One region of the Vibrio japonicus genome, then DNA from elsewhere that is predicted to be linked to it. Evidence: predicted binding sites of a transcription regulator. Region 1 holds the regulator's gene; each other region holds the start of a gene.
The links. The regulator PurR, encoded in region 1, represses purine synthesis genes. The targets are predictions, from matches to a motif close to TNANGNAAACGTTTNCNTNA.
Positions count from the first base shown of each region.

Region 1 (7,720 bases):
ATCTTCATACTGGTAATCGCCTGTGTATTGCATATTTCCAATGTAATCACTAAAACAGCGGATACCTGATTTACCGCAGATTTCAAAGCCTGCGTCTTCTATCCATTGGTAGACGTCTTCAGGCTTTAAGCCTTTCTGTGGCTGTAATTTAAATCTTTTTCGATGCGGCATTCCTTCCAAAACATGAGGAATGTTTCCACATACGACATTTTTGTATACCAGTCCGTGGTGGTTATAAAACATCACTGATGCTGCGCCACCTGGTTTTACCTGCTTTAATAATGTTTCTAAAGCCGATTTCGGATCCGCTAACCACTCCATAACGGCATGGAACATCACGACATCGACCTGTTCACTCAGATGCCGTTCGATATCTTGGACAGGCGCGTGAATCAGGCGATACTGCTCAAGCAAACCGTTTTTTTCAATATCCTGTTCTGCTAGCTGCAACATTTCCGAAGATAGATCACATAACGAGATATGGTGTCCGAGCTTGGCAAGCTTTTGTGACATTTGTGCTAAACCACCACCTGCGTCTAGCACGCTCAGTGATTGCTCTGACCCACCCGTCATGTCTAATAATTGCTCTAAATCTTCCCAAACAATGACTTGCCGTATCTCGCCTTTGTCAGAGCCATATATGTTTTTTACAAATTTGTGGGCAATATCGTCGAAATTGCGGTCTTCAGTCACAGCAGCTTAAGGTATTATGTCGAATCGTGCTGCTATTCTGTCACAAGAAAAGCAGGAATAAAGAGGGTTTCTCTTAAAAAATAATCAACTGATGTTTTTTCGGACTATTTAGTATGTTTGAGCTGAAAAAAGTGGTCTCTTCACTCCTTATGCCATTACCTGCAATGCTGATCATCGGCATTGTCGGATTAATGTTAATCATGTTCACTAGGAATCAAAAGACCGGCTGTTTTGTTGTCCTGTTTTCGTTCATCGGTATTTTTCTCATCGCCTTTCAGCCCGTCTCTTCAAGACTCCTGATGCCACTTGAACGTCAATACACCGCGTTTTTCCCTGTGGACGAATCGATAGATTACGTGATGGTGCTTGGTAGCGGCCACGTTGTCGATGATGAAATGCCTCCAACTTCACAGCTAAGCCGCGCAGGGCTAATGCGCTTGGCCGAGGGGATTCGTGTTATGCGCCTATATCCGGGGGCAAAACTCATTCTCTCCGGCTACGCTGGGGGGGCAGAAGTTAGCAATGCTCGTATGATGGGTCAGGTTGCGTTAGAACTGGGGGTCGCTAAATCGGACATTATTCTTCTCGAAACAGCAAAAGACACTTGGGAAGAAGCTCGCCAAGCCGCCGCATTTGTTAGCTATAAAAAGCTCGTATTGGTGACGTCAGCGAGTCATATGGAGCGAGCTCTTAATGAGTTTCACGCTGCTGGGTTAGATCCTTACCCAGCACCAACAAACTATCTCGCGTTTCAAAATGTCACTCAGGCTTGGGAGAAGTACACACCTAAAGCCAAGTACTTAGAGCAAACTGAGCGCTACTGGCATGAAACACTTGGCCGTATCTGGCAATCACTTCGTGATTGGGTATCTACCCCAGAAAAGCCTTTAGCGACGGAAAACGAAGGATAAAAAATACCGAGGTGAAAGCCTCGGTATTTTTTTATTGAGTTTTAGTCTCCGGCGAACATGTACCCTTCACCGTGAACCGTAACAAAGATTTGTGGATTCTTAGGATCAAACTCCATCTTAGCGCGCATGCGGCGAATCAAAACATCGATTGTGCGATCGTTAGGCGCGTCCACCCGGTGGCTGATCATGTTTAAAATACGTTCTCGGCTTAACACCTGCTTAGGGTGTGAAGACAAAGCAACCAGCAATTCATACTCCGCTTTAGTCAATTTGACTGGCTCACCGGCATGACTTAACGCGCGTCGCTGTATGTCGAAAGTCCACTCACCGAAACGAACCACATGCTCATCTTGCTTAGTTTGAACCGTAGAGCCTGAAGCATTGCGCGTATTGGAAATTCGCCACAATAGGTTTTTTACGCGAACCAAAAGTTCTCTAAGCTCAAACGGCTTCGTGACGTAATCATCGGCTCCCATTTCCAAACCAACAATTTTATCGATGCTATCCGTGCGTCCTGTTACCAGGATAATCCCAATGTCTGATTTACTGCGAAGTTCACGAGTGAGCATCAAGCCATCTTCACCTGGGAGATTGATATCTAGCATCACCAAATCTATCGCATTATTTTCTATGGCATTATTTTGTAGCGATTCGCGCATTTCCTCACCGCTTTGGGCCTCACTCACCTGGTAACCTTCATTCTGAAAATACCCAACGAGCTTGCTGCGAGTGACTGCGTCATCTTCTACAACTAGTACGTGATAACTCATTTACACCACTTATTTGCTTTGGTCTTCATATTGATCTGTATTCTATTCATAACTAGTAACATTTCTAGTATTTGTCACTTTAAATTTACGAAAGATGGTTTTTTATTGATTCAAAACAAAACCCGCTTACCTGTTTACTATCCTTAATATTTAGACTTAAATCGACATAATCACCATTACCGCTGTTCATTTTTATTATGTAGACTACCTGGCAGTTATCTTAGGAGTCTCAGCTAATGCAAGAAATCAAAGCATTCAATGAAAAACGCGCGGAAATCTACTGGTGGCTGTCTAGCCTTTTGGCAAGAGAGTTAACGCAAGAGAGTCTGGAGCAATATCATTCAGTAGAAATTCGTTCTTTCCTGTCAGGACTTGGCGAAAATGAGTCGCTGAAACCTGCTGTTACAAAAGTCGTGGATTCCCTAAATCGTCTTTTAGACAGAGAAGACGCACAGCTAGAGCTTGCTGCTGACTTTTGCGATCTCTTTTTAAAATCAGACAGAGATTCCGCACTTCCTTATGCCTCTATTTACATTGGAAAATCCGGTCTTTTGAACGATAAGCCAGCAAAAGAGATGGAAGATTTAATGCGCTCCTACGATATTGAAGTGGACAAGAGCCTGAATGAACCTGCTGATCACATCGCAATTGAATTGGACTTTTTAGGCAACTTAATCATACTTTCCAACAAGTTAGAGAAAGAGCATGAATTAGATAACGCCCTAACCGAGCAAGCACAGCTTATCCACCAGCATCTATTAAGCTGGACACCTCAGTTTTCCCAAAAGTGCCAGTCTTTGGATAAATTTGGCTTCTACGCGTCTATCGTACAATTACTTGTTTCCTTCCTAGAATTAGATTGCCGCTACCTACAAGGTAAAGAATAAAGGCGATTCTGTTTTTGTAGGTTTCTCCCTGATACGCAAACCTTTTATTTGCTCTTAAAAGGTTTGCAGTCTAAAATTGTGTCCGCAAACGATAACAATGATCGAAATGAATACAAACCGCTAACAAAGCGGTTTTTGTGTTTCTGATACTTTCTGCCAAATTATTCTAAACTTGAATATACTTCTGTGGCAGTAATCGACAGGACAGAACTTTATGGCCACTATTAAAGACGTTGCCCGCTTAGCCGGTGTGTCAACAACAACGGTTTCACATGTAATTAATAAAACACGCTTTGTTGCTGAAGCTACTCAAGAAAAAGTAATGGAAGCAGTCAAAGAGCTTAATTACGCGCCTAGTGCGGTTGCTCGTAGCTTAAAATGCAACACGACTCGTACCATTGGCATGCTGGTGACTCAGTCAACAAACTTATTCTTCTCAGAAGTGATCGATGGCGTTGAAAGCTATTGTTACCGTCAAGGCTACACGCTGATCCTGTGTAATACGGGCGGCATCTACGAAAAGCAACGTGACTACATCCGCATGCTGGCTGAAAAACGCGTCGATGGCATTCTTGTTATGTGTTCTGATCTTACTGAAGAACTCAGCGAAATGCTTGAGCGTCACAAAGATATTCCAAAAGTCATCATGGATTGGGGTCCGGAAAGCTCTCAGGCTGACAAGATCATCGATAATTCAGAAGAAGGTGGCTACCTAGCAACGAAATACTTGATCGACCACGGTCACACGGATATTGCGTGCCTAAGTGGACATTTTGAAAAGTTAGCGTGCCAAGAGCGTATTGCTGGTTATCGACGCGCAATGAGTGAAGCGAATCTCAACGTTGAAGAAGATTGGATACTGGAAGGTAACTTCGAATGTGATACCGCAGTACTGGCAGCGGATAAAATCGCAGCAATGGACAAAAAACCTACGGCAGTGTTTTGTTTCAACGATACGATGGCACTTGGCCTAATGAGCAGACTGCAGCAAAAAGGGATCCGTATTCCCGAAGACATGTCTGTTATTGGTTACGACAACATAGAACTGGCTGAATATTTCTCTCCTCCGTTAACCACCGTACACCAACCAAAGCGCCGTGTAGGTAAAAATGCTTTCGAAATTCTGTTAGAGCGCATCAAAGACAAAGAACACGAAAAACGCGTTTTTGAAATGCATCCAGAAATCGTTGAACGATGCACCGTGCAAAATCTGAATAAATAACCTTTTTGTGCATTTAACCCTTTGATTGATGGTGGTTAAATGCACAACTACCTAATCACCTCGGAACTAAGATCACATTTAGCTCATCTCCCCATGATAATTTGAACGATTTTTATTTATCCTCTGAAAGTTCGATTAGAGCCACGCACAGGGCAAACTACTCTGAAAAGATAGGACGCAAAGCCACCGGCCTAAGTATGTATATGTATGGTAGCGGGGTTGCCGATGGCAAAATGCAAATGCAATACAATGGATTCTTCATCCACAAGATGTCGGCTCTTCCTCAGAAGCAGCGTTCCGTTGGCGTTTCACAAAACTTAGTGGAATATGCACTTGTATGACGCCTTACTGACATAATGTATGCAATATTTTGCTACTCTCTCGGACCTGAATTGGTGGCGTATACATATACACCGAGAAAACACAGCATGGATAAACCAATACTTAAAGACTCTATGAGGCTATTTGAGCGACTGGGGAAAATTCACTCCCGCTCAATGTTTGGTGGTTTCGGCATATTTGCCGATGACACTATGTTTGCACTTGTAGTAAACGACAAACTTCATATAAGGGCCGATGACGAACTTGCAAAACGATGCAAAGAAATCGGGCTTGACCCATATGTTTATAAAAAGCGTGGCTTCCCCGTAGTGACCAAATATTTTGCATTGACAGAGGATTGGTCCAATGATGAGCAACGCACTTTAGCTATGGCCCAAGACGCACTTGAAGCAGCGAAGCAAGATAAACAGATTCAAGCAGAAGCAAAGCCAACTCGATTAAAAGACTTGCCTAATTTGCGCCTTGCAACAGAGCGCATGTTGAAAAAAGCCGGCATCAGTGATGTCGAGTCGTTGAAAAACGCAGGTTCGGTTGAGGCTTTTAGAGCAATTCAATCGACACAGACGTCCGAGCTCAATGTGGAACTGTTATGGGCTTTAGAAGGCGCTATAAATGGAACGCATTGGTCGGTTATCCCCCAAAGCCGCAGGCAAGAACTGCTGAGTATGCTGGGAAAGTAAGCCTCATTAGATATAGAAAAGTCAGCCCTGTGCTGACTTTGTTTTTTTAAGGGAATTTTTTATCCACTTAGGCGTTCTTATCAGATATGTCACTTTCATGTCGTTTAAGTCAAGACGACATGAATAATTAGCAAAGTAAGCAATGAAGTAGGACTTGGTAATGAATAAAAAGTGGATCCTTGGCTTAATACTGCTTGGCCTGATCATTTTCTTAGCGACAAATTTCGGCCAGTATCTGACACTCGACAATGCCAAAGCCCAGCAAATTGCGTTAGACGATTTTATCAATGCAAACTTTGCACTGGCAGCGTTGGTTTACTTTCTCGCTTATGTGGCAATTACAGCATTCTCAATACCCGGTGCCGCCGTCGTTACCCTATTAGGCGCTGCACTTTTCGGCTTTTGGGTGAGTTTATTCCTAGTGTCATTTGCCAGCACCATTGGCGCAACCTTGGCGTTTTTGAGCAGCCGCTTTTTGCTTCGAGAGTGGGTTCAAAGCAAATTTGGTAACAAGCTCCAAGCGATTAATCAAGGTGTTGAGCGTGATGGCGCGTTCTATCTCTTCTCGCTGCGACTCATTCCAGTGTTTCCTTTTTTCCTGATCAACTTGCTTATGGGTCTGACGCCAATATCAGTCAGCCGCTACTATCTGGTCAGCCAACTTGGAATGTTACCTGGAACGGCGGTTTACCTAAACGCCGGAACACAACTCGCTCAAATCGACACACTGTCGGGAATCGTTTCTCCTTCTGTTTTGGCCTCTTTTGCATTGCTGGGTTTATTTCCTATTATTGTGAAGTGGCTAATGGCCAAACTTAAATCCCCGCATTCCTACAATGGTCAGTCTTAATGAAAGTGTTCACCGCAAATACCCCACCTGAAGCTCACATTGTTTGCGAACTTCTTAAATCTCATGGTGTTGAATGCGAGGTAAGAGGTGAAGGTATTTTTGGACTACAGGGGGAAATCCCCTTTGGTGAACACAGCGAACCCTATGTTTGGCTTTTAGATAAGCATCAATTGGGTATAGCTCAAGAAGTCATCTTACAATACCAAACACCTACGATTGGGAATGCTTGGGTATGCAATGGTTGCGGTGAAAGGAATGAAGCTCAGTTCGGTGTCTGCTGGAATTGCGGTGCCGTCTCACCCATTTAATGGGTAAATGAATAATAAGTAAGCTACGCCGATCTAATTTGCTGTTTTATGAAATCGATAGAGTGCTGATTAAATTCATCCGCTCGCTCCACGTTGCACACATGGCCACAATTTGGGATCTCCAACAGTTGGCTGCGATTGTGCACGGCCACCATCTCTTTCACGGGTTTGATAAACATGTAGTCTAACTCCCCCATCAGGTAAAGCGTTGGGATAGGCAACTCTCGCTCTTTGAAATAGCGCATGAGAGGATTCACTTCAGTGGTGAGAATGTACCAACGTTTAAATTCATTCTGACACAGTTTTTTGGCTTCTCGGATAAACAGGTGGCGCGACTCTTTTTGAGCGCGTTGTGGCATGACAATGTACGCGAATAAGCTGTACAGCCACATGTATGGCACGATGTGCTTACAAAGGTCACCCACACGTACCAAAAACTGTGAACGCATGTTAAATCGCGTTACAGCGCCGCCTAGCACCATTGACTTAACGCGCTCCGAGGCTAGCTCCGCGACGTTTCTGACAATAATGGTTCCTAAAGACATGCCAACAAAATGCGCAGATGAAATCTTAAGATGGTCCAAGACTTTAAGAATATCTTGGGTCACCTCTTTGAATGTATAGCGACTTGAAATCAACTCTTTGAGCAATTGGTTGGATTTCCCATGCCCTCTCAGATCCAACAAAAGTAGATTGAAGTGTTGCTTGTAGGCTTTAATCTGCTTAAACCAAATTGAAGAACTTCCACCTGCCCCATGCACAAACACAACCCATTCTTTACTTGTCGGGTGCAGATAAGTTTTGTGAAAAAGCAGTGTAGAACTCATAACGTCGATTTGATGGTGTAACTGATTGATTGAAGGACAAGAAGACTACCACAAAGTCGACTCGTTGAAATTCAGCTTATATCAATTCTTGCCCTTTATCCCGTCTCATAACGAAAAAAGGCGTCAATTGACGCCTTTACTCTATTTTTCTGGTCTTAAATTGCCTGGCGGTAGAGCGAAACATATTCCGTAGCCGCTTTGTTCCAACAGAAGTTTTGTTGCATTGCATG
Region 1 is NZ_CP102096.1:1,773,051-1,780,770, forward strand. It holds gene cmoM (tRNA uridine 5-oxyacetic acid(34) methyltransferase CmoM) at 1-693, opposite strand, end outside; gene elyC (envelope biogenesis factor ElyC) at 807-1,604, shown strand; gene torR (two-component system response regulator TorR) at 1,646-2,374, opposite strand; gene torD (molecular chaperone TorD) at 2,611-3,261, shown strand; gene purR (HTH-type transcriptional repressor PurR) at 3,476-4,483, shown strand; cyclic di-GMP riboswitch class I at 4,625-4,710, shown strand; gene NP165_RS08405 (TfoX/Sxy family DNA transformation protein) at 4,912-5,505, shown strand; gene NP165_RS08410 (TVP38/TMEM64 family protein) at 5,666-6,355, shown strand; gene NP165_RS08415 (putative signal transducing protein) at 6,355-6,663, shown strand; gene NP165_RS08420 (alpha/beta fold hydrolase) at 6,687-7,490, opposite strand; gene glgA (glycogen synthase GlgA) at 7,646-7,720, opposite strand, start outside.

Region 2 (7,720 bases), 900 kb from region 1:
AGTGGTGATTTAGATAGATTGGCAGCAGGCCGAAAAGCGCGCATTGTTATTCATGTCACCATTTATAGCGGTGATGAGCCTGCAGTCGAATTTGTGGGTACTTACATGCTGATCCCTGATTATCAATCCGTCATCCAAGAAACGATACCGTCTGAGGCTTGAGTGGTTTCCTATTGAGAGGATTGCTATTGAGTTGGCGAAACCACCGTTTCCTCGGTACACATGTTTTTTATCACATTAGTAAGCTCAAAAATTCCAGACCACAATTGTTGGCACTCTTGATTGATGTTGAGAATCAGAGTGCCAAACTTGGGTTTGGTTAAATCTAAGCGCCCGCTGAGTTGCGCGTTTTCATTTTTAGAATGAAAAACAAGTCGTCCTCTGTCGGCGCCGATTTGGATTTCCTCAAGTGGCCAAGTCTGCTTGAACTGTATTTCACCATCTGCACTGCGCGCATCCACGATCCCACCATGAATTTGCCCGACAATTTTTCCACTTACACTGTGTGCGAACATGGAGTAGTCTCCTGATAGGCCTGAAAGTTCAGCCTCAATCTCAGCGAAACCGGTTAGTGAAAAAGGCAGCTTTTCTTGAACCCAAGATTGCTCCAATGGAATACCATCGCCATACAGTGAAAATTGCCAAGGCGCACTCAATGAGAGCCTGTCCCACTGACCCGTTGCTTCGACATAGCCATTTTCGAGCGGTAGGAAGGCTCGTGTGAGGGCAATTTTGTTGTTGTCTGACTTGGCGTTTATCAGAGCTTGTGTGGTTAGCCAGTTATCCCAACTTGCACTGTTTGCACTGAGCTCGATCTCACCTTGGAAGAAGCCCCATTCTCCATCACGCATGAGCGACAGTTGTACTCCAGTTGCGTTAAACCCAGACGCCTGCCAGTAAGGTTTTCGTTCCACCTGAATAAGTTGGCTGTTATTTACTTCCAGTGTCTGAATGGAAAAATTTTGTAGTGATGTTGAGGCAGCTTGTAAGGAGTCGAACAGCTCTGAGGTATTTTCCAGCCATTTAATGCCTGATAACTTTAGGCTGTTTAACTTAATTTGATTTGGAGAAACAAGCCCATCAATTTGGACTCGTCCCTGTTTAAAATCGGCATCAAAATCTTCAAACTCAATGCCTTCTGGAGTAATGCGTAGCTTAGAGGTGGGCGCAATAAGCTGGAACGCTGAATGTGTTGCACTTTCCGCATCAAATGAGAGAGATCCCTCTTCTTGTTGCCATATTGATTTATCGAGCGATAGATTTTCCAACGAGGCATCAAGTTGTTCAAACCGCCAGCCAGAGTAATTAAAGCTGCTTCCTAAAATATCCAGACTGTTGATATGAGCTATCGGCAGGTTGAGAGACTCAAGTGTGGAAAGAAGTCGCTCTGAAGGTATTTGAGGCGGTAGCCTTAAGTGATTGATGGTGACATTAACCAACGACCATCCGTTTTGGTATTGTTCTGCTTGTCCGGAAATATTGGCACCGCGCCAGTCAAAAGAAACACCATAAAGCGTGCTGTTCTGGGGCTTATATTTGGCATCAATGAGAATCGTGTCAAACGCTTCACCATGAGAATAAAGCTGTTGTGCTGAGAGTTGTAACTCTCCGTAGGGTAAGAGTTGTTCAGGCTTTTCCCAGACAGGCTCTTTGATTTGCACACTGAGCTCTCGTATTGACCAAGGTCCAGCTGAAATATCAACATGTTTAAGTGAAATCGAGTTTAGGTGCACAGAGCGAGCAAGCTGAGTGTCTAGCTTCCGCACATCAATATTAGCTCCCTCGATGAGTAGGGAATCAAAAGCCAACTTGCCATCGCTAAAAACATAAGGACTTAGCCAGATTGTGATTTTAGAAATCGGGAATGTTTGGCTCTCAGATGTTATCTCAACATCCTCAAGATCTAGTTGATAAGGGGGAGAGTACAGGGCTTTTCGCGCTACTACTGAATAAGGCGTGAGATGCTGAAACGCAAAGTTAATGATGTTTGCAGAGTAGCGAGTTTGAAGTAGGGCATACAGAGAAATGGCGAACAGGCTCAGCAAACAAATGAGGAATATTGTGCTCAGTAGCAAGATTCTCTTCAAAATTACGACCTTCCCTTACACCCATTCACTATCCTAATCACGGCTAGACATGCCTCAATGAAGCCTTTTTCAACGAAATGAAAAAGAGGCGTCCAGTACGGAACAATGACTAGCTTGAAACATTTTGGAGTTCGAGGCAACAAAAAGCCCCTAGAAATAGGGGCTTAGAATTTTATTTGAAGACAAGGTCACTAATCTAGCTGTGGGCCAGCTGCAATAAGTGATTTACCTTCTTCATTATCGGTGTACTTCTCGAAGTTGTTGATGAAAAGCCCAGCTAGATCTTTAGCTTTGCTTTCCCACTGTAGTGGATCAACATACGTGTCACGTGGGTCAAGGATGGTTGGGTCAACATCGTGCAGCGCAGTTGGTACTTCCAAGTTAAAGATTGGAATGTGCTTAGTTTCTGCATGCTCGATAGAGCCATCTAGGATCGCATCAATAATGCCACGAGTATCCTGAATCGAGATACGTTTGCCACTGCCGTTCCAACCTGTGTTCACTAGGTATGCTTCTGCACCTGCTGCTTCCATACGCTTAACGAGAACTTCCGCGTACTTCGTTGGGTGTAGAGTTAGGAATGCTGCGCCGAAACATGCAGAGAATGTTGGTGTTGGCTCAGTGATGCCACGCTCAGTACCAGCTAGTTTTGCTGTAAAACCAGATAGGAAGTGATACTTAGTTTGCTCTGGTGTTAATTTTGAAACCGGAGGTAGCACACCAAATGCGTCAGCGGATAGGAAGATAACTTTCTTCGCATGGCCGCCTTTCGATACAGGCTTCACGATGTTTTCGATGTGTTCAATTGGGTAAGAAACGCGAGTGTTTTCTGTTTTCGAACCGTCATCAAAGTCGATAGTGCCATCTGAAAGAACCGTTACGTTTTCTAGAAGGGCATCACGGCGGATAGCGTTGTAGATATCCGGTTCCGCTTCTTTCGATAGTTTGATGGTTTTCGCGTAACAACCGCCCTCGAAGTTAAATACGCCGTCATCGTCCCAACCGTGTTCATCATCACCAATCAGTTCACGTTTTGGATCAGTAGAAAGGGTTGTTTTACCCGTACCAGACAAGCCGAAGAAAATGGCTACGTCGCCTTCTTTACCCATGTTTGCGCTACAGTGCATTGATGCGATGCCTTGTAGAGGAAGGAAGTAGTTCATCATAGCAAACATACCTTTCTTCATCTCACCACCGTACCACGTACCACCGATAAGCTGTGTGCGCTCGGTTAGGTTAAATACAGTAAAGTTTTCTGAGTTCAGGCCTTGTTCTTGCCAGTTTTTGTTCGTGCATTTCGCGCCGTTCATGACTACAAAGTCTGGCTCGAACGTTTCTAGCTCTTCTTCTGAAGGGCGGATAAACATGTTTTTCACGAAGTGTGCTTGCCAAGCGACTTCTGTAATTACACGAATGCTTAGGCGAGTATCTGGGTTGGCACCACAGTATCCATCAACAACGAATACACGTTTACCAGAAAGCTGGTTTGTTACCTGTTCTTTTAGGTCATTCCAGATTTCTTGTGAGATTGGTTTATTGTCATTTTTTACTGCGTCAGATGTCCACCACATGTGTTCTTCAGTGGTTGCATCCTTAACGATGTATTTATCTTTTGGTGAGCGGCCAGTAAAAATACCAGTGTCAACGGCAACAGCGCCGAGTTCAGTGACAACACCTTTTTCATAGCCTTCTAAGTCAGCACGAGTCTCTTCTTCAAATAACAGCTCATAACTAGGGTTGCGAACAACCTCTTTTACGTTATGCAGTCCGTGCTTAGTCAGGTCAATTGTTGCAGCCTTTGTATGTTCCATAACGGTCATCGGTGCTCCTTGTCGGAATAATTTGTAGGGATTTTGTAAGAATTTTTTAATTTTTATACGCTCACCATGCTAGCAATGGGCCTAAGTAAAAACAGGGATATAGCTCAAAAAATATCCTTGTTTAGACTGGGGTTTTAAGCGACGCATCACATATTGGCAGGGATAGTTTATCGCGCACGCAAAGCTTTGCGCTAGACCAAAATCGTTAATATTCGACTAAAATTAACCAGTTGCTTAATTACAGGAAAGCTAGGAATGACGGGGTGTTGATCACAAAAAGGCCAGCATTGGCTGGCCTTTTGAAGGGTAAATTACGTGCTTGGTAAAAAATATAAATTAATGCAGCGTTTTATTACCTGTTATTGACTGTTCAAACAGTTCAGACACCTCTGCTTCGTCGAACGTGTAGCTCGTGCCGCAGTAATCACAATGTAAAGAAATGGTGCCAATCTCTGTCAGAATGTCATTAACTTCTGCTCTATCGATAGTAATGATTGCTGCTCCACTGCGCTCTCGAGAACAGCCACAGTGGAACTCAACAGGTTGAGGTTCAAAGATGCGCACTTTCTCTTGGTTGTATAAGCGGTAAAGCAGTTCATTGGCACCCAAAGAAAACAGTTCTTCGTCTTTCACTGTATTGGTTAGCTGCTCAAGGTGCTCAAAATCTTCTGGAGCGCCAGTGCCATCAGGCATAACCTGAATTAACATGCCAGCAGCGTGTGCGATACCTTCATGTTCACCAGTGCGAATCCAAAGGCGTGTTTTAAGCTGCTCTGAATTAGCAAAATAACCTTCAATAATGTCAGTGAGATTGTCGCCTTCTAGGCCAACAATACCCTGATAGCGCTCACCTTGTTTTGGATCGATAGTGATTACAAGATGGCCTTTGCCCATCATGTCATGGATAGTTGCATCGTCAGCAATTTCGCCTTCCCAGCGGGCGACACCACGAACCTTTTGGTTGTTATCACCGTTAATGACAACCAGTGATACAGGGCCATCACCTTGTAGTTGCAGCGTGATAGAGCCTTCGAACTTTAGTGTTGCTGTAAGAAGTGTCGTTGAAACTAATAGCTCACCGAGTAGCTTTTGAAGTGCCGCAGGGTATTCCTTGCTAGTAATAATACGTTGGTATACTTCATCCAATTGCACCAACTCGCCACGTACTGAGAGGTCTTCAAAAAGGTAGCGGTTTAATACGTTGTTTGCCATGGAGTTAATTCCTCGTACGTATGGTACTTATTGATGTTTAAATTTGATGATGTCGCGGCGCTGTTTTTTGTCAGGGCGACGATCAGGGCTAGGGCTATGCGCATGAAGTTTGCGTTGTGCGGCGTTTTCTTCGCGCTTTGCAATGCTCTCAGCCGTTTCTTCATACAGAGTCTGAGCTTCAGGAGCGCCTCGTCGTTGATCTGAAATCTTTTCAATAACAACGGTTTTCTCTTCGTGACCTTGGCGAAGAGTAATGACTGCACCAAGCTCAACTGCCTTACTAGGCTTGCTGCGTTGGCCATTATAGTGGACTTTGCCGCCATCGACCATGTTTCGCGCAATAGAGCGCGTTTTGTAAAAGCGTGCCGCCCAAAGCCATTTATCGAGCCTGACTGCTTCTGTTTGGGAACCCATTGTTGGAACGGACCTCTAACGATAATAAATTATTTGGTGATATCAGCTGTAACAATGGTGATGTGATGTGCATTTTTCAAGCGGGATTATCAAAATTAGCATTTGGACCTTTGGGTATAGGGAGTTAAGTGTTTAGCTTGTTAGGGATTTTGGTACAATAGTTGGCTACACTTTTATTAATGGGCACCATCAGATTTGGGCGCAAACGAGAAGGACACTCAGTGAAGCATCAAAGCGCAAGCGCACTGTACAGATTGAGCGAATCTATCCAAGATGTACAGATTCAGCAGCGCCTAAGTAAGATTGTAGTGATTGTTTTATTAGTAGTCAGTGCTTGGATCTTAGGTCGATTGATCTGGCAACCTTTCACATCTGAATCCATTACTCAGTGGCAACCTAAACCCTCCAACAATCGGTCAAGCAATGTAGGTTCTTCAGTCAATCTGACTGAGCTGCAAAACGGTCAGCTTTTTGGTCAATACCAAGAGCAGCGTAAAGTTGTTGAAAAGCCCAAAGTTCAAGATGCTCCCAAAAGTCAGCTTAATGTTGTATTGGTGGGAGTCGTCACAAGCACAAATCCAGATAAGAATCTGGCTGTTATCGCCAATCGTGGTAAGCAGGTGACTTATGGGATCGGTGAAGTTATCGAAGGCACCAGAGCTAAGCTATATCAAGTGCAACAGGATCGCGTAATAGTGGATAACTCAGGCCGCAATGAAACCGTGATGCTTGAAGGGCTGAAATACGAAAGATCAGAGCCTCGTCAAGTGGCTGAGCCCCCTCCGGTTTCACAGGATAAGCTAGAGCAGATCCGAGATGAGATTCGTCAAGATACAAAACAAGTGTTCCAGTATGTGCGCATGTCGATGGTAAAAAATGGTAATGACATCGTCGGCTATCGTTTGTCTCCAGGTAAGGATCCTGCCTTATTTAAAGCAGTAGGATTGGAATCTGGTGATATTGCCACTCAAATTAATGGATTGGATTTAAAAGATTCAGCAGTTATGGGAGAGATATTCAAAAATTTATCTGAGCTGACTGAATTAACTCTAACGGTCGAGCGCGATGGCCAGCCGTACGAGATATATATTGAATTATAGGTAGCGGCTTTTGGCCACTATCGCCACGAGGAGTAAAACGTGAATCATTGGCTTAAGAAAAGCGCGTGGCTTTTAGCAGGAAGCTTATTAACTTCGCCAAGTATAATGGCGGCTAATGAATACAGTGCCAGTTTCAAAGGTACGGATATTCAAGAGTTTATCAACATTGTTGGTCGCAACTTAGAAAAGACCATCATCGTTGATCCGTCTGTTCGCGGTAAAGTGGATGTACGTAGTTACGACATGCTAACCGAAGAACAATACTACAGTTTCTTCTTAAATGTGCTCGAAGTGTACGGATACGCCGTCATTGAAATGGAAAACGGCGTGATTAAGGTCGTTAAATCCAAAGATGCCAAAACCTCCGCTATCCCTGTTGTGGGTGATGGAAAAGTTCAAGGTGATGAGGTTGTCACTCGCGTTGTCGCTGTACGCAATGTGTCTGTGCGCGAACTCTCCCCGCTGCTTCGCCAGCTAAATGACAACGCTGGTGCGGGTAACGTAGTCCATTATGATCCAGCCAACATCATTCTTATTACAGGCCGAGCTGCCGTTGTAAACCGTTTAGCTGACATTATTAAACGCGTGGATCAGGCGGGTGATAAATCGATAGAAGTGGTTGAACTTGATAACGCGTCTGCCGCTGAAATGGTGAGAATTGTAGAAGCGTTAAGTAAGACTGATGTGAAGAATACTCCTGGATTCTTACAGCCTAAGCTGGTGGCTGATGAGCGCACCAACTCAATCCTGATTTCTGGCGATCCTCAAGTACGTCAGCGCCTTCGTAAACTGATCAAGCAACTTGATGTTGAAATGGCGTCAAAAGGTAACAATCGCGTGGTTTATCTAAAATACGCGAATGCTGAAGAACTTGTTGATGTGTTAAAAGGCGTATCAGATAACCTGCAGGCGGAAAAGTCGTCTGGTGGTCAAACGAATGGCTCTACCAAGCGTGGTGAGGTGATGATCGCAGCGCACCCAGATACCAATGCACTGGTTTTAACTGCACCGCCAGATATTATGATCGCTCTGCAAGACGTGATTGCCCAGCTGGATATTCGTCGCGCTCAGGTGCTGATTGAAGCGT
Region 2 is NZ_CP102096.1:2,671,316-2,679,035, reverse strand. It holds gene NP165_RS12730 (bifunctional GNAT family N-acetyltransferase/hotdog fold thioesterase) at 1-162, shown strand, start outside; gene NP165_RS12725 (AsmA family protein) at 186-2,087, opposite strand; gene pckA (phosphoenolpyruvate carboxykinase (ATP)) at 2,279-3,907, opposite strand; gene hslO (Hsp33 family molecular chaperone HslO) at 4,244-5,119, opposite strand; gene hslR (ribosome-associated heat shock protein Hsp15) at 5,147-5,533, opposite strand; gene gspC (type II secretion system protein GspC) at 5,755-6,633, shown strand; gene gspD (type II secretion system secretin GspD) at 6,673-7,720, shown strand, end outside.
Region 2: pckA (phosphoenolpyruvate carboxykinase (ATP)) is a predicted target of PurR. The motif match lies at 4,082-4,101, and genes of this name have one in related genera.

Region 3 (7,720 bases), 1.1 Mb from region 1:
CAATCAGCACCCGCTACGAAGGAGCGTCTGCAACGATTATCGAAAGCCAGATAACCTCTATTTTGGAAGACCAACTCTCGGGTATTAGTGGCATTGATGAAATTTCCTCCGTTACCCGTAATAGTAGTTCTCGTATCACCATTACTTTTGAATTGGGCTATGACCTAAATGCCGGGGTAAGCGACGTACGTGATGCTGTTGCCCGAGCGCAGCGATCATTACCGGATGAAGCGGATGATCCAATTGTTTTCAAGAACAATGGATCGGGGGAGGCCTCTCTCTATATTAATTTAAGCTCCTCGGAAATGGATCGAACTCAGCTCACTGATTATGTAGAAAGAGTTTTGATGGACAGGTTTAGTCTCATTTCCGGAGTGAGTTCAGTCGATATCTCAGGCGGCTTGTACAAAGTGATGTACGTTAAGTTAAAGCCTGAACAAATGGCTGGTCGTGGTGTGATTACTTCAGATATCAGCTCGGCACTGCGAAGTGAAAACTTAGAAAGCCCGGGCGGAGAGGTGCGTAACGATCAGATAGTGATGTCGGTTCGAACGGCTCGTAGCTACAACCAAGTTGAAGATTTTCAGTACTTAGTGGTGAAACGTGCCAGCGACAATACGCCAATATACCTAAAAGATGTCGCAGATGTGTATCTTGGCGCAGAGAATGAAAGCTCTACGTTTAAAAGTGATGGTGTGGTTAATGTCAGTATGGGTATTGTTCCACAATCGGACGCGAATCCTTTAGATGTTGCGGAGCTGGTTCACCTTGAAGTCGATAAAATTCAAAAATTCTTACCGCAGGGAACTCGACTTGCGATTGACTATGACTCAACGGTATTTATCGATCGTTCTATTTCCGAAGTGTACAACACCCTGTTTATTACGGGTGGCTTAGTCATTCTGGTGCTGTACATCTTTATCGGTCAGTCTCGTGCAACGTTGATTCCAGCCGTCACCGTGCCAGTGTCTTTAATTTCCTCGTTTATGGCCGCGTACTATTTTGGATTTTCCATCAACCTTATCACTTTGATGGCACTCATCCTTTCTATCGGTTTGGTAGTGGATGATGCGATAGTGGTGGTAGAAAACATCTTCCACCACATTGAGCAAGGCGAGAGTCCTTTGTTGGCGGCCTATAAGGGGACTCGCGAAGTCGGCTTCGCAGTGGTTGCGACCACGTTGGTATTGGTCATGGTGTTCCTGCCGATCTCATTTATGGATGGTATGGTCGGCTTGTTGTTTACGGAATTCTCCGTGTTGCTCGCCATGTCGGTGATTTTCTCGTCGATTATTGCATTAACCTTAACGCCAGTACTTGGAAGCAAATTACTCAAAGCGAACGTAAAGCAGAACCGTTTTAGCCAATTTATTGAGGGGATGTTTAAGCGCTTGGAAAGTGGTTATCGGAAAGTACTGGCAAGATCTCTACAGTGGAAATGGGCCGCGCCGTTGATCATTCTCACGTGTATTGGTGGAAGCTGGGGATTGATGCAACAAGTACCTTCACAGTTAACGCCATCGGAAGACCGTGGCGTACTGTTAGCGTTCGTGCGTGGCGCTGATGCCACCAGTTATAACCGAATGTCTGCCAATATGGATTTGGTGGAAGAGCGCTTGTTGCCATTACTTGGTCAGGGCTTTCTTAAATCATTCAGCATTCAATCGCCAGCGTTTGGCGGGAATGCGGGTGACCAAACGGGCTTTGTCATTATGATCCTTGAAGACTGGAACGAACGTGAAGTGACAGCTCAGCAAGGGTTGGGAGAGGTCAGAAGAGCCCTTGCTGATATTCCGGATGTACGAGTTTTTCCTTTTATGCCGGGGTTCCGTGGTGGTTCAAGTGAGCCCGTGCAGTTCGTGCTAGGTGGCTCAGATTACCCTGAACTCAAAAAATGGGCAGAAGAGTTGGAGAACTTGGCCGAAGAATCCCCATTTATGGAAGGCGTAGATATTAACTATTCAGAAAAAACACCTGAATTGGTGGTGACGGTGGATAGACAACGCGCGGCAGAATTGGGTATCAGTATCTCAGATATTTCCGATACGCTGGAAGTGATGCTCGGTGGTAAAAGCGAAACGACATTTGTTGAGCGTGGTGAAGAATACGATGTGTATTTAAGAGGGGATGAGAACAGCTTTAATAATGCGTCAGATCTTAGCCAAATTTATCTACGTACGTCCTCTGGGGAGCTAGTCACACTGGACACAGTTACCAAAATTGAAGAGGTGGCGTCGTCGATTCGATTAGCGCACTACAATAAGCAAAAGTCCATCACCATCACGGCGAATTTGGTGGAAGGGTATACGTTGGGTGATGCGTTGGACTTCCTCGATCAAAAAGCGATAGAGCTTCTGCCAGGGGACATTTCAATCAGCTACTCAGGTGAATCGAAAGACTTCAAAGAGAACCAATCGAGCGTGTTGGTGGTGTTTGCACTCGCGTTACTGGTGGCTTATCTTGTTCTTGCTGCTCAGTTTGAGAGTTTTATCAACCCGCTGGTGGTGATGTTCACTGTGCCAATGGGCGTGTTTGGTGGATTCTTAGGACTGTTCTTAATGAATCAAGGGCTCAACGTTTATAGCCAGATAGGGATGATCATGCTGATCGGTATGGTGACCAAAAATGGCATTTTAATCGTAGAGTTTGCCAACCAGTTGCGTGACCGAGGTTTTGAGTTTGAGAAGGCTATTGTTGCTGCATCGGCCCGACGTTTACGTCCGATCATGATGACGGCATTTACGACATTAGCCGGAGCCATTCCTCTGATCATTTCAACCGGAGCAGGCTATGAAAGCCGAGTGGCTGTCGGTACGGTGATTTTCTTCGGTATGGGGTTTGCCAGCTTGGTAACCTTGTTTGTTATTCCCGCGATGTATCGCCTGATTTCCATCAATACTCAGTCACCTGGCCATGTGGAAACAGAGCTAAATAAAGAACTGAGCCATGATGTAAAAACCAGAACATCACATTAATAGCAAAGAGCCCGCTATGAAAAGCGGACTCTTTTGCTTTGACAGTGTCTTATTGTTATCCGTAGGTCACGGTATAACGAGTGGGTTTATGATTCATTGCCAGTACGACATTTAAAAGAATGGCACCTAGAATAGACAAACCTATCACTTGAGGTGAAACGAAGAAGAAAGACGCAACGAGGATACAAACATCAATAATCAATTGGGACTTTCCAACAGAGATGCCGAATTTGTCCTGAATGAATAAACACAGCACATTGAAGCCACCCAAACTCGAACGGTGTCGGAACAAAATGAGCATACCGAGCCCCATTAACAATCCGCCAGCAACCGCGCAGTAGACTTCGTTGACCGTTTCTAATGTAATCACCAAGTAAAGGTGATCGGCAAAGATGGAGACTAATGCGCCGGAAATCGCACTATTAAAAGCAAAGCGCGCTCCAAAACGTTTCCAGGCTAACAAGTAAAATGGGCAATTGGCCAAAAAATAGAGCGTACCGAATGAAGCGGACACAAATTGACTGGCTAACAGAGCAAGTCCTGTTGTACCGCCCGTCAGTAAGTTGGCTGATTGGAGGAAGTACACGCCCTGAGCGACTAAGAAGGTCCCAGTTAGAATTGCAATCCAATCTTCCTTGTGTGAGTGTTTTTCCATCAAATTGAAACTTTTAGAGTAAATAATGGCGCGAATACTATTGAAAAAATAAGGATTTCGGTAGCTTGAGAGCTAAATTTAAGGTAAACCTATGTAATTGTCGTTTTACGGGGTGTAAAGGATAAAATTGACACATCTCAACTGGATGATGTTTGAGATATGCCAATTATGACGCCTCTTGAAAATCATTATGAAAAATCTGCATGAGAAAAGTTAGAATTTTCTCTTTATGACCAAGATCAAATTATGTAGAATGCGCGCCATTAGGTTGATGCAAACGTTTGCGTCAGAATCATAAGTGGATTTTTTGCAACTTTAAGTCTTAATCTGAGTCAGGAGATACAGATGCTAAAGCGTGATATGAACATCGCGGATTACGATGCGGATCTATTCGCAGCTATCCAAGAAGAAACTCTTCGCCAGGAAGAACACATCGAACTAATCGCTTCTGAAAACTACACAAGCCCACGTGTAATGGAAGCTCAAGGTTCTCAGCTAACAAACAAATACGCTGAAGGTTACCCTGGCAAGCGCTACTACGGTGGTTGTGAGTACGTAGATAAAGTGGAATCCCTAGCGATTGAGCGTGCATGTAAACTGTTTGGCTGCGAGTATGCGAACGTTCAGCCACACTCTGGCTCTCAAGCAAACAGCGCTGTTTATATGGCTCTTCTTAACCCAGGCGACACAGTTCTAGGTATGAGCCTAGCGCACGGTGGTCACCTGACTCACGGGTCTCCTGTAAACTTCTCTGGTAAGCACTACAACGTTATCCCTTACGGTATCGATGAAGCAGGACAAATCAACTACGACGAAATGGAAGCGCTAGCGTTTGAGCACAAACCTAAGATGATCATCGGTGGTTTCTCTGCGTACTCTCAAATCGTTGATTGGAAACGCATGCGTGAAATCGCAGACAAAGTTGACGCGTACCTATTCGTCGATATGGCGCACGTTGCTGGTCTTATCGCGGCAGGTGAATACCCAACGCCAGTCCCGCACGCACACGTTGTAACAACAACGACGCACAAAACGCTAGCAGGTCCACGTGGTGGTCTTATCCTGTCTAACGCTGGCGAAGACATGTACAAGAAACTGAACTCAGCAGTTTTCCCTGGCGGTCAAGGTGGTCCTCTAATGCACGTTATCGCTGGTAAAGCAGTAGCGTTCAAAGAAGCGATGGAGCCTGAGTTCAAAGCTTATCAAGGTCGTGTTGTTAAGAATGCGAAAGCGATGGTTGCTCAGTTCCAAGAGCGTGGTTACAAAATCGTGTCTAACAGTACAGAAAACCACTTGTTCCTTGTTGATCTCATCGACAAAGACATCACAGGTAAAGATGCTGATGCGGCACTAGGTGCAGCGAACATCACTGTAAACAAGAACTCAGTACCAAACGACCCTCGTAGCCCGTTTGTTACTTCTGGTATCCGTGTAGGTACTCCAGCAATCACTCGCCGCGGTTTCACAGAAGAAGACGCAAAAGAGCTGGCAAACTGGATGTGTGACGTACTGGATAACATCGGTAACGAAGAAGTTATCGAAGCGACAAAACAGAAAGTTCTGGCTATCTGTAAGCGCCTACCAGTTTACGCATAATCTGACTGATTTGAAAAAGCGCCTTTAGTTACTGTATACAGTGGTTAAGGCGCTTTTTTATTGCCAGAGTAATACCGATAAACAAAAGGGTCGATGCAATAACATCGACCCTTTTTAAATCTACTTAACTGAGGTTACTTTGTAATGCTCAGTAACGTGCCTGATTTACACTTAAACGAGTAGTATTTACGGCTTTCACTGAATTTACCTAGACCTTCACCATCACAGTAGTCGATGTTGATATCTCGCATCGTCTCTAGTGTATCTTCGCTGTCTAGAGCAAACTTAGCGCCGTCAGCACAAGAGATACGTACGCGACCGTCATCGCTGACAGAGTACAAGTTCACTTCGGTGTTACACAGCTCAAAAGAGGCTTCGCGGAAATTGTCTTGCTGCGTGTTTGAAGAGCAACCAGCTGCGAGTGCACTCAGTGCGATAGTAATAATCCCTAGTCTTTTCATTGTTTTCCCAATTATTTTTTAGTGATAGGACTAAGCCTATAGAAGAGTCCGTTCTCATTCAAGAATGGAAATGAAAAAGGCTGACGTTATCAGTCAGCCTTACAGGTATTACTTTGGTTGCATAATGAAATTAACTAATTTCAACGCCTTGTGCTTGAAGATCTGCGTGGTATGAAGAGCGAACAAATGGACCACAGGCAGCGTGCGTAAAGCCAAGTTCAAGTGCAATTTCTTTTAGCTCGTCAAACTCTGATGGTGGAACGTAACGTTCAACCGGCAAGTGGTGACGGCTTGGCGCTAGATATTGACCCAGTGTCAGCATAGTTACGCCGTGTGCACGAAGATCTTTGAGTACTTCGACGATCTCTTCTTTCGTTTCACCAAGACCCATCATCAGACCCGATTTAGTTGGGACATTTGGGTGCTGTTCTTTGAACTTTCTTAGTAGCTCAAGTGACCACTTATAGTTTGCACCAGGGCGTGCTTTACGGTACAGGCGAGGTGCTGTTTCAAGGTTGTGGTTGAAGACATCTGGCGGATTGTCTTTCATTAGATCCAGAGCTACGTCCATACGACCGCGGAAATCAGGAACTAGGGTTTCAATCTTGATGTTCGGGTTAAGCGCTCGAATTTCGCGGTTACAGTCAGCAAAGTGCTGAGCACCACCGTCACGCAGGTCATCACGGTCTACAGAAGTAATAACCACATATTTCAGTTTCATATCTGCAATGGTTTTTGCAAGCTTCTGCGGCTCTTCTGCTTCTGGAGGAAGCGGGCGGCCGTGGGCTACATCACAGAAAGGGCAACGACGTGTACAGATAGCACCAAGGATCATAAAGGTAGCTGTGCCGTGGTTAAAACATTCTGCCAAGTTAGGGCAAGATGCTTCCTCACACACTGAGTGAAGATTGTTTTTACGCATTGCAGACTTAATGTCTTGAATGCGTTGGCTGTCAGCAGGCAGCTTGATCTTCATCCATTCTGGTTTGCGCAGGATTTCTTTTTGCTCAGTTGGCATGTTCTTTACAGGAATCAATGCCATCTTATCGGCGTCGCGGTATTTAACGCCTTTTTCCATTTGGATTGGTTTACTCATGCTTCTCTTTACTTCTCTTACTGTGTGTCGCGTAGGGGCGCTTCTGTGTTGAATTCCACTTGCTCGTAACCAAGCAAAGTAACAAGTTCGTCGACGAGAGTCTTTTCCACTTGTTCAAGATCTGTTGGTCCACCTAGTTGGCTTACCTGAACCATTTCCATTCCTGCATAGCCACATGGATTGATGCGTAGAAATGGGGTTAAATCCATATTTACGTTTAAAGCCAAACCATGGAAAGAGCAGCCTTTACGGATTCTAAGTCCTAAAGAGCAGATCTTTTTACCATCAACATAAACGCCAGGCGCATCTGGTCGTGCTGCTGACTCTATATTGAAATTCTTTAGTGTGTTGATAACGAGATTCTCGATATGAGTAACGAGGTCTCGGACACCCAACTTCTTACGACGTAAATTGATCAGGAAATAAGCAACCAACTGGCCCGGGCCATGATAAGTCACTTGGCCGCCACGGTCACTTTGTACCACGGGAATATCTCCCGTATTCAGGAGGTGCTCTGCTTTACCTGCTTGTCCCTGAGTGAATACCGGGTTGTGCTCGACAAGCCAAACCTCATCTAGGGTGTCCTCAGTACGGTTATCTGTGAAATCATGCATTGCTTGCCAAATTGGCTCGTAATCTTGTCTTCCTAGATATCTCACAACAAGCTGGTTTTGCATTCCTGATCCTACCGTCAGTTAATAAAGTTTTGGGATTATAAACTGGTTCGAGTTTTTCAACTATATACCAGTAACACATTTTTAACCCCAGCAAAACTGAAGGTTTATTATCTGGTTGATATTTAAAAAGAAAGCAGCCCTAGCTGCTTTCAAAATAAATTGAATTAATCAAATAATATTATAGAACCATGCGAACAATGTCGATATCACCCAGTTCTTTATACAATGTTTCAACTTGTACAATAGACGTTGCGGTGATG
Region 3 is NZ_CP102096.1:701,952-709,671, forward strand. It holds gene vexH (vibriobactin export RND transporter permease subunit VexH) at 1-2,975, shown strand, start outside; gene NP165_RS03355 (YitT family protein) at 3,031-3,630, opposite strand; gene glyA (serine hydroxymethyltransferase) at 3,976-5,226, shown strand; gene NP165_RS03365 (hypothetical protein) at 5,361-5,687, opposite strand; gene lipA (lipoyl synthase) at 5,818-6,783, opposite strand; gene lipB (lipoyl(octanoyl) transferase LipB) at 6,801-7,460, opposite strand; gene ybeD (DUF493 family protein YbeD) at 7,639-7,720, opposite strand, start outside.
Region 3: glyA (serine hydroxymethyltransferase) is a predicted target of PurR. The motif match lies at 3,900-3,919, and genes of this name have one in related genera.

Region 4 (7,720 bases), 870 kb from region 1:
TCTGGTCATGCACTGATGTTTGAAAATGAACGATTACGTGAGCGTATCAACCAATTATTTGAACGCATTGAAACCTCACTACGTCAGATTTTACGCGAACGTAAATTGAGAGAAGGAAAATCCTTCCCTGTTGATGAGAAAATTTTAGCCGCACAATTACTCGGGCAAGTTGAAGGCAGTCTGAATCGCTTTGTGCGTTCTGACTTTAAGTACCAGCCAACTGCAAACTTTGAAGAATATTGGGCACTGCTAAGCGCACAAATTAAGTAAAGATCATGAGTAAAGACAAACTAACACCGCCAGAGTTTTCATTATCCCTACTGCACCCCAAGAACTGGGGAGTATGGCTGGGTTTTGGCCTTCTGGCCTTGATAGTAAATATTCTTCCTTACCGCATGTTACTCGCACTTGGTCGAACTCTCGGTCAGATTGGTATGCGCTATGGCGCGAAGCGTGTTCATGTTGCGAAACGTAATTTGGAGTTATCGTTCCCTGATAAGTCAGAGCAAGAAATACAACAACTCGTAGAAGAGAACTTTAAGAATACGGGTATGGCACTGATCGAAACGGGCATTACGTGGTTCTGGCCGACGTGGCGTTTTAAAACACTGATCGTCGAGAAAGACATACAGGCCATGCATGATCTAACAGCCGAAGGTAAAGGCGTGCTTTTATGCTGCGTACATGCGCTCAACCTAGAAATTACCGCCAGAGCGTTTGCCGTGCTTGGGGTGGGTGGCTACGGTGTTTTTCGACCGCATAACAACCCAGCGTATAATTTTATCCAATGCTGGGGACGCACCCACAACGGCAATAAGCTGATCGACCGCAAAGACGTCAAACAAATGATACGCGTGCTGCGTCAAGGTGATCGCTTATTCTACTTGCCAGATCATGACTATGGACGAAACAAATCTGTCTTTGTTCCTTTCTTTGCAGTAGAGGATGCGTGTACCACGACAGGCACGAGCATTCTTGCCTACACATCAAAGTGCGCCATGATTCCGGGGTCTGGTTTTAGAAACAGCCAAGGCAAGTATGAAATCATTGCCGATAAACGTATCGACGCAGATTACCCTCAAAAAGATGAAAAAGCCGCTGCCGCCTACATGAACAAGTATGTGGAAGAGCTTATCTTACGTGCACCAGAGCAATGGATGTGGCTGCACAAGCGCTACAAAACCATGCAGGATGAGAGCGTTGAAAAAGGCATTCGTTACAAATAACTGGTTATCAAAAATGGGCGTCCTCTTGAACGCCCATTTTTATTAAAACTCGAACCTTTGGTGTTGATTAGATGCCGTACTCAGCGCGGTACGCTTTTACCGCTTCTAAGTGCTCTGCCGCATCGCCTTTCTCTTCCAGATACGCAATCAAATCACCTAAGCTCACAATAGAAATCACCGCACAACCAAAGTCACGCTCCACTTCCTGAATCGCAGAAAGCTCACCTTTACCCTTCTCTTGACGATCAATCGCAACGAGAACACCCGCCAAATCTGCGCCGTTTGCTTTAATGATTTCCATCGACTCGCGAATCGCAGTGCCCGCAGTGATCACGTCATCCACCAGCATAATACGACCTTCTAGTGGGCTACCAACCAAGTTGCCACCTTCACCATGGTCTTTCGCTTCTTTACGGTTAAAGCAGTAAGGTGTGTCGACATCGTGATGATCCGCCAGTGCCACCGCCGTTGTCGTCGCAATTGGAATGCCTTTGTAAGCTGGGCCAAACAACACATCAAACTCGATACCTGAATCCGCTAACGCGGCTGCGTAAAAACGACCTAGGCGCGCTAAATCACGACCAGTATTGAAAAGACCAGCGTTAAAGAAATAAGGGCTCTTACGACCTGACTTTAAAGTAAACTCACCAAATTTCAGGACTTCCTTCTCTAGTGCAAACTCAATAAATTCACGCTGGTATGCTTTCATTACTTTCTCTCTAAATTAAGGTTTACTCTCACGCCTTTATAGAAGGCAAAAAAATAGCTTCCGTATGAGGGAAGCTATCTTCATAATTAATTTTCTAACGCCATTTTCTGCGCTTCAACAATATCCGCAATGCCTTTCTTCGCAACGGCTAGCAAATCCATTAACTCATCGTGAGTAAACGGTTCACCTTCTGCAGTACCTTGAATTTCAATCATGCGGCCATCTTCAGTCATCACCACATTCATATCAGTATCGGCTGCTGAGTCTTCAACGTACTCTAGGTCACACAATATCTCTTCACCCAGAATGCCAACAGAAACAGCGGCAACGTGCCCTTTCATTGGGTTCGCTTTCAGCTTGCCATTGTCAACTAAGTGCTGGAACGCATCCGCCATAGCCACACTTGCACCTGAAATAGACGCCGTACGTGTTCCGCCATCCGCTTGAATCACATCACAGTCAACAGTGACCATAATCTCACCCATCGCTTCTAGATCAACGACAGCACGAAGGCTACGAGCAATCAGGCGCTGGATTTCCATTGTACGGCCACCTTGCTTACCACTTGCCGCTTCACGACGCATACGCGAATGCGTTGAACGAGGGAGCATTCCGTACTCAGCAGTTACCCAGCCTTTACCTTGACCTTTTATCCAACGTGGCACGTTTTCTTCAACTGTTGCGTTACAAAGCACTTTGGTATTACCGAACTCAACCAGCACAGAGCCTTCAGCATAAGCGGTATAGTTGCGAGTAATTTTAATTGGGCGAATTTGATCCGCCTGGCGGTCGTTTGGACGCATGGGCATCTACCTTATTTTTCTATCTGATGATAGGGGGAGACGAATTTGATTGGAGCAGGAGTATAGCGGAGTTTGTATAACAAAGCTACGCGCATTACTTTCTCCGTTACTGCCAGATAAGGGCTTTGTGCTACTATAGCCTTGCGTTATTTTCAAAAATTGATAAATAGGAAAATTCGATGATCTACAGTATGACAGCCTACGCTCGCAAAGAAGTTAAAGGCGATTGGGGCAGCGCCGTTTGGGAAATTCGCTCGGTCAATCAACGTTATCTAGAAAACTACTTTCGCCTACCAGAGCAATTTCGAGGCATAGAGCCAGTTCTGCGTGAGCGTTTTCGTAAAAAACTGGCACGCGGAAAAGTAGAATGTGCATTGCGCTTTGAAGCTAACCCAGCAGCAAAGGGCGAACTGACCATCAATGAAACTCTAGCCAAGCAGGTAATCAAAGCCGCTGAACAAGTCATGCATATGACGGGTGAGCTTAGCCGAATTAACCCATTCCAAGTCATGCAGTGGCCAGGTGTGATGGAAACACCAGAGCAAAACATGGATACAGTGAATAAAGAGTTGCTGGCAGGTTTTGACGAAGCATTAAGTGAATTCATTGAAGCACGTGGTCGCGAAGGCGAAAACATGAAAGCACTTATTGAACAGCGCCTAACTGCGATTTCAGACGAAGTGACGAAAGTACGCGCTCGAATGCCTGAAATTATTGAGTGGCAACGTGAACGTCTTTTCACTAAGTTCGAAGAAGCGAAAGTGGAGCTAGATCCATCACGCGTAGAACAAGAGCTGATTCTTCTTGCTCAAAAGTCTGATGTCGCTGAAGAGCTGGACCGCTTAGATTCTCATGTAAAAGAAACCAACAATATCCTGAAAAAAGGCGGTGCTGTTGGCCGTCGTTTAGACTTTATGATGCAAGAGTTCAATCGCGAATCGAACACGCTGGCATCAAAATCCATCAGCACTGACATCACGGCGTCTGGTGTAGAGCTTAAAGTTCTGATAGAACAAATGCGTGAGCAGATCCAGAACATTGAATAACCTTTAAAAGATGAAGCCCTGCAATCGCAGGGCTTCTTTTTATTCATCTTTTTCTTGTGTCGTTCGGTCTACGTAAGGCCAATAATGATGCCCAGCGCGGATCAACAAGGTAGCCGCCGCGAGAATAAATGCCGCAACCGACAGCCAAACCACTGGCACCGCATCCAACTCTTTCATCCCTAGCGTTATATAACGGGCGATCGCCATCATCGCGATGTAAATCGGGTATCGAACCGGGATCTTACCATTGACGACAAACTGCTGAACCATTGCCAACACTTCAAGGTAGATAAACATCAACAGAATATCGGTCAGCAATACCTTCTTCTGCTCATACATATGCATGAACTCTTCCACCATGGCAAACACGGTGGCGAGCGTAATCGCAATCAATAATAGTGCTTCTAATACATGGTAAATTTTTAAAAAAGGGCGACTAAACGAGGGAGGTAACTGAGATGGCATTTCCTTATTCCACAATCTTTGTGATATTGGAATCAATACTACCATGGCTCAATGAATAAAAAATGGCTCTACAAAAGCAGAGCCATTTTATTTGGCAAAAACATAGAGACCGATAACACTATCGCGCCGCGTTTTTATAACAGTATCAAATAGCTGAGGAACAACGCACACAGCGCGTAAATCACTGGGTGCACCTCTTTCCCCTTACCCGCCACAACCATTGAGAACGCGTAGCTAATAAAACCCATCGCCATGCCGTTGGCCGGAGAAAAACTCAACACGGTGAACATAATGGTAAAGAAGGCGGCAATGCGGGACTCTTTTTGTTCCCATTGAATATCACCTAAACGACCAATCATGTAGATACCGACTACGACCATCGCCGGTGCGACCATCGCAGCTGAAAACATAGAGAATAGCGGATATAAGAATAGAGATACCAAGAACAATCCAGCAACCACAACCGCTGCCAAACCTGTTTTTGCTCCTTGAGAAGACGCAATACCTGATTCAGAAAATGCAGTGATTGATGTAGTCCCCAACACAGAGCCAATGACCGTGCCACCCGCATCCGCAACCAGTGCTGAACGCGCATTGGGTACTTTGCCATCTTTGTCGATGATACCTGCATCACGCCCTACCCCGACAATCGTGCTCAATCCGTCAAAGAAATCGACAATCAGGAAGATAATCACGATAAACAGCAAATCAAACATTTTATCTGCGGTTAACCCAGAGAAGTTAAACACCGCACCAAAACTGCCCGACAAACTTGGCGGCGCGGAAATGATTTGCTCTGGAATCGGCGCATTGTTCGTGCCCAGAAACACATCGGCCAGAACGGTCAGCAAAATAGCTGAAATAAATGAGATAAACGTGGCTAACTTGATGTCACGGATCATACATCCCAAGGCGATAAAGATACTGATGTAAGCGATAACAACTTTAGGATCAGCAATGTTGCCCATACTGACCAAAACAATTGGGTTCGAGACAATAATTCCAGCATTCTTTAATCCCAAGAAGGCAATAAACAGGCCGAGTGAAACCGTAATGGCGAGCTTTAAGTCTTCGGGGATCGATTCAATCATCGCTTTACGGATGTTAGTCATCGACAAAATCAGATATAGCACACCCGACAAGAAAATGCCAAATAGCGCTTCGTGCCAAACTAAAGCGACCGAGCCACTGAGCAGCATGCCTTTAAAGAAGCCATTCATACTCATACCTGGTGCCAGCATTACTGGATAATTGCCCCAAATACCCATAATTAATGTCGCAGCCGCCGCAGCCAACGCGGTCGCCGTGAACACCGCACCTTTGTCCATACCAGGAATGCCACCCAAAATTGCAGGGTTGACAGCCAAGATATAACTCATCGCAAGGAAGGTAATAAAACCTGCATATAATTCCGTGCTAATCGTTGTTCGGCGTTCAGAAATTTTAAAGACTGATTCGAGTATGCCAGAGCTATTCTGGGCTTTGAGTGTGGTGTCGAAACTCACAGCGAAACCTTTATCGTGGGTAAATGGCAATGTAGAGCAAATGCTGTGAGTGCTCAATAGAGCTAGGCGTCACTAAAAACTGTAGTCACCAAGATAGGCTCGGCGGTAGAAACTTCTAGTCCATAACACTAGGGATATACAGCATTTAATCGTTTGCGCGGATTGTAAAGATCTGGAATAAAAACTCAACGCCTTTCTGATGAAAAGCTCGACAAAAGCAAACGTTTGCCAAGTTCGGGACTCTCATTCTAACAATAAGGATAACTCTGAACATCCCACTTATGTGGGAACTTGTTGTTATAAACTGCCTGTTTATGATACTCTTCGCCTCCATTTTTCTGGCCTAAATTTCACCAATTCGGTGATTCGACACGGTCAGTGCTATCTTTAAATATGTCGAATTCTCTTTTCGACACATCGAATCTAAACGTGGAATTGTACCTATGGGCAAAGGCACTCTTTATATCGTATCTGCACCAAGCGGCGCGGGAAAATCGAGCTTGATTTCAGCCATGCTGGAAACAAACCCTACTTACGCAATGAAAGTGTCTGTATCACATACCACACGTGGCATGCGTCCTGGTGAAGAAGATGGTGTTCACTACCACTTTGTTCAAAAGGAACAATTTGAAGATTTAATCGAGCAAGGTGCATTCCTTGAATACGCTGAAGTTTTCGGTAACTACTACGGCACTTCTCGCATTTGGATCGAAGAAAACCTAGATAAAGGTATCGACGTATTTCTAGATATCGACTGGCAAGGTGCACGTCAGATTCGTGAGCAAATGCCATTAGCAAAAAGTCTCTTCATTTTGCCTCCTTCAAACGGCGAGTTAGAGCGTCGTCTGAATACACGAGGTCAAGATAGTGAAGCCGTTATCGCTAAGCGTATGGCTGAAGCAAAATCAGAGATTTCTCACTACAACGAATACGACTACGTGATCATCAACGATGATTTCGATACTGCATTGATAGATTTTAAAGCCATCCTTCGTGCAGAAAGATTGAAGCAAGATAAACAAGCTGCTAAATATAAAGGCATGCTTGATGCGTTATTGGCTGAGTAAGTCCTAGACACTAGGAATACTCACGCTGTATAATTTCTCGTCATACAAAATTTTAGTTAACTAATTTGGAGTCCTCATGGCACGCGTAACTGTTCAAGACGCTGTTGAAAAAGTTGGCAACCGTTTCGACCTAGTTCTCATTGCGGCTCGCCGCGCTCGTCAAATGCAAACTGGCGGTAAAGATTCACTAGTGCCAGAAGAGAACGATAAGCAGACGGTTATCGCTCTACGCGAGATCGAAGAAGGTCTTATCACGAAAGAAATCCTAGATGCTCGTGAGCGTCAAGAGCAACAAGAGCAAGAAGCAGCAGAATTAGCAGCAGTAAGCAGCATTGCTCACACTCGTTAATCTGACTCTTCGTAACAACTATCTTCCGGGCCTAAAATTTGTATCTATTCGATAGTCTCAAAGACGTTGCCCAAGAATACCTAACAGAGCCTCAAATTGAGGCTCTGCGTCAATCTTATGTGGTAGCGAAAAATGCCCATGAAGGGCAGACCCGTTCCAGCGGGGAACCTTATATCATCCACCCTGTTGCCGTCTCTCGTATCTTGGCCGAAATGCGTCTTGATATTGAAACTCTGCAGGCCGCACTCCTTCACGATGTTATCGAAGACTGTGACGTCACCAAAGAAGAGCTAGAAACTCAGTTTGGTACAACAGTAGCTGAACTCGTTGATGGCGTGTCCAAACTGGATAAACTTAAGTTTCGAGATCGCAAGGAAGCCCAGGCTGAGAACTTTCGCAAAATGGTACTTGCCATGGTGCAAGACATTCGCGTCATTCTGATCAAACTGGCTGACCGCACTCACAACATGCGTACTCTGGGTGCTCTACGCCCCGATAAAAAACGTCGCATCGCCCGTGAAACGCTCGAAATTTACTCTCCACTTGCCCA
Region 4 is NZ_CP102096.1:2,640,085-2,647,804, forward strand. It holds gene slmA (nucleoid occlusion factor SlmA) at 1-270, shown strand, start outside; gene NP165_RS12545 (Kdo(2)-lipid IV(A) acyltransferase) at 276-1,226, shown strand; gene pyrE (orotate phosphoribosyltransferase) at 1,294-1,935, opposite strand; gene rph (ribonuclease PH) at 2,022-2,738, opposite strand; gene NP165_RS12560 (YicC/YloC family endoribonuclease) at 2,918-3,784, shown strand; gene NP165_RS12565 (phosphate-starvation-inducible protein PsiE) at 3,824-4,249, opposite strand; gene NP165_RS12570 (NCS2 family permease) at 4,384-5,754, opposite strand; purine riboswitch at 5,817-5,916, opposite strand; gene gmk (guanylate kinase) at 6,198-6,821, shown strand; gene rpoZ (DNA-directed RNA polymerase subunit omega) at 6,898-7,170, shown strand; gene spoT (bifunctional GTP diphosphokinase/guanosine-3',5'-bis pyrophosphate 3'-pyrophosphohydrolase) at 7,209-7,720, shown strand, end outside.
Region 4: NP165_RS12570 (NCS2 family permease) is a predicted target of PurR. The motif match lies at 5,968-5,987, and genes of this name have one in related genera.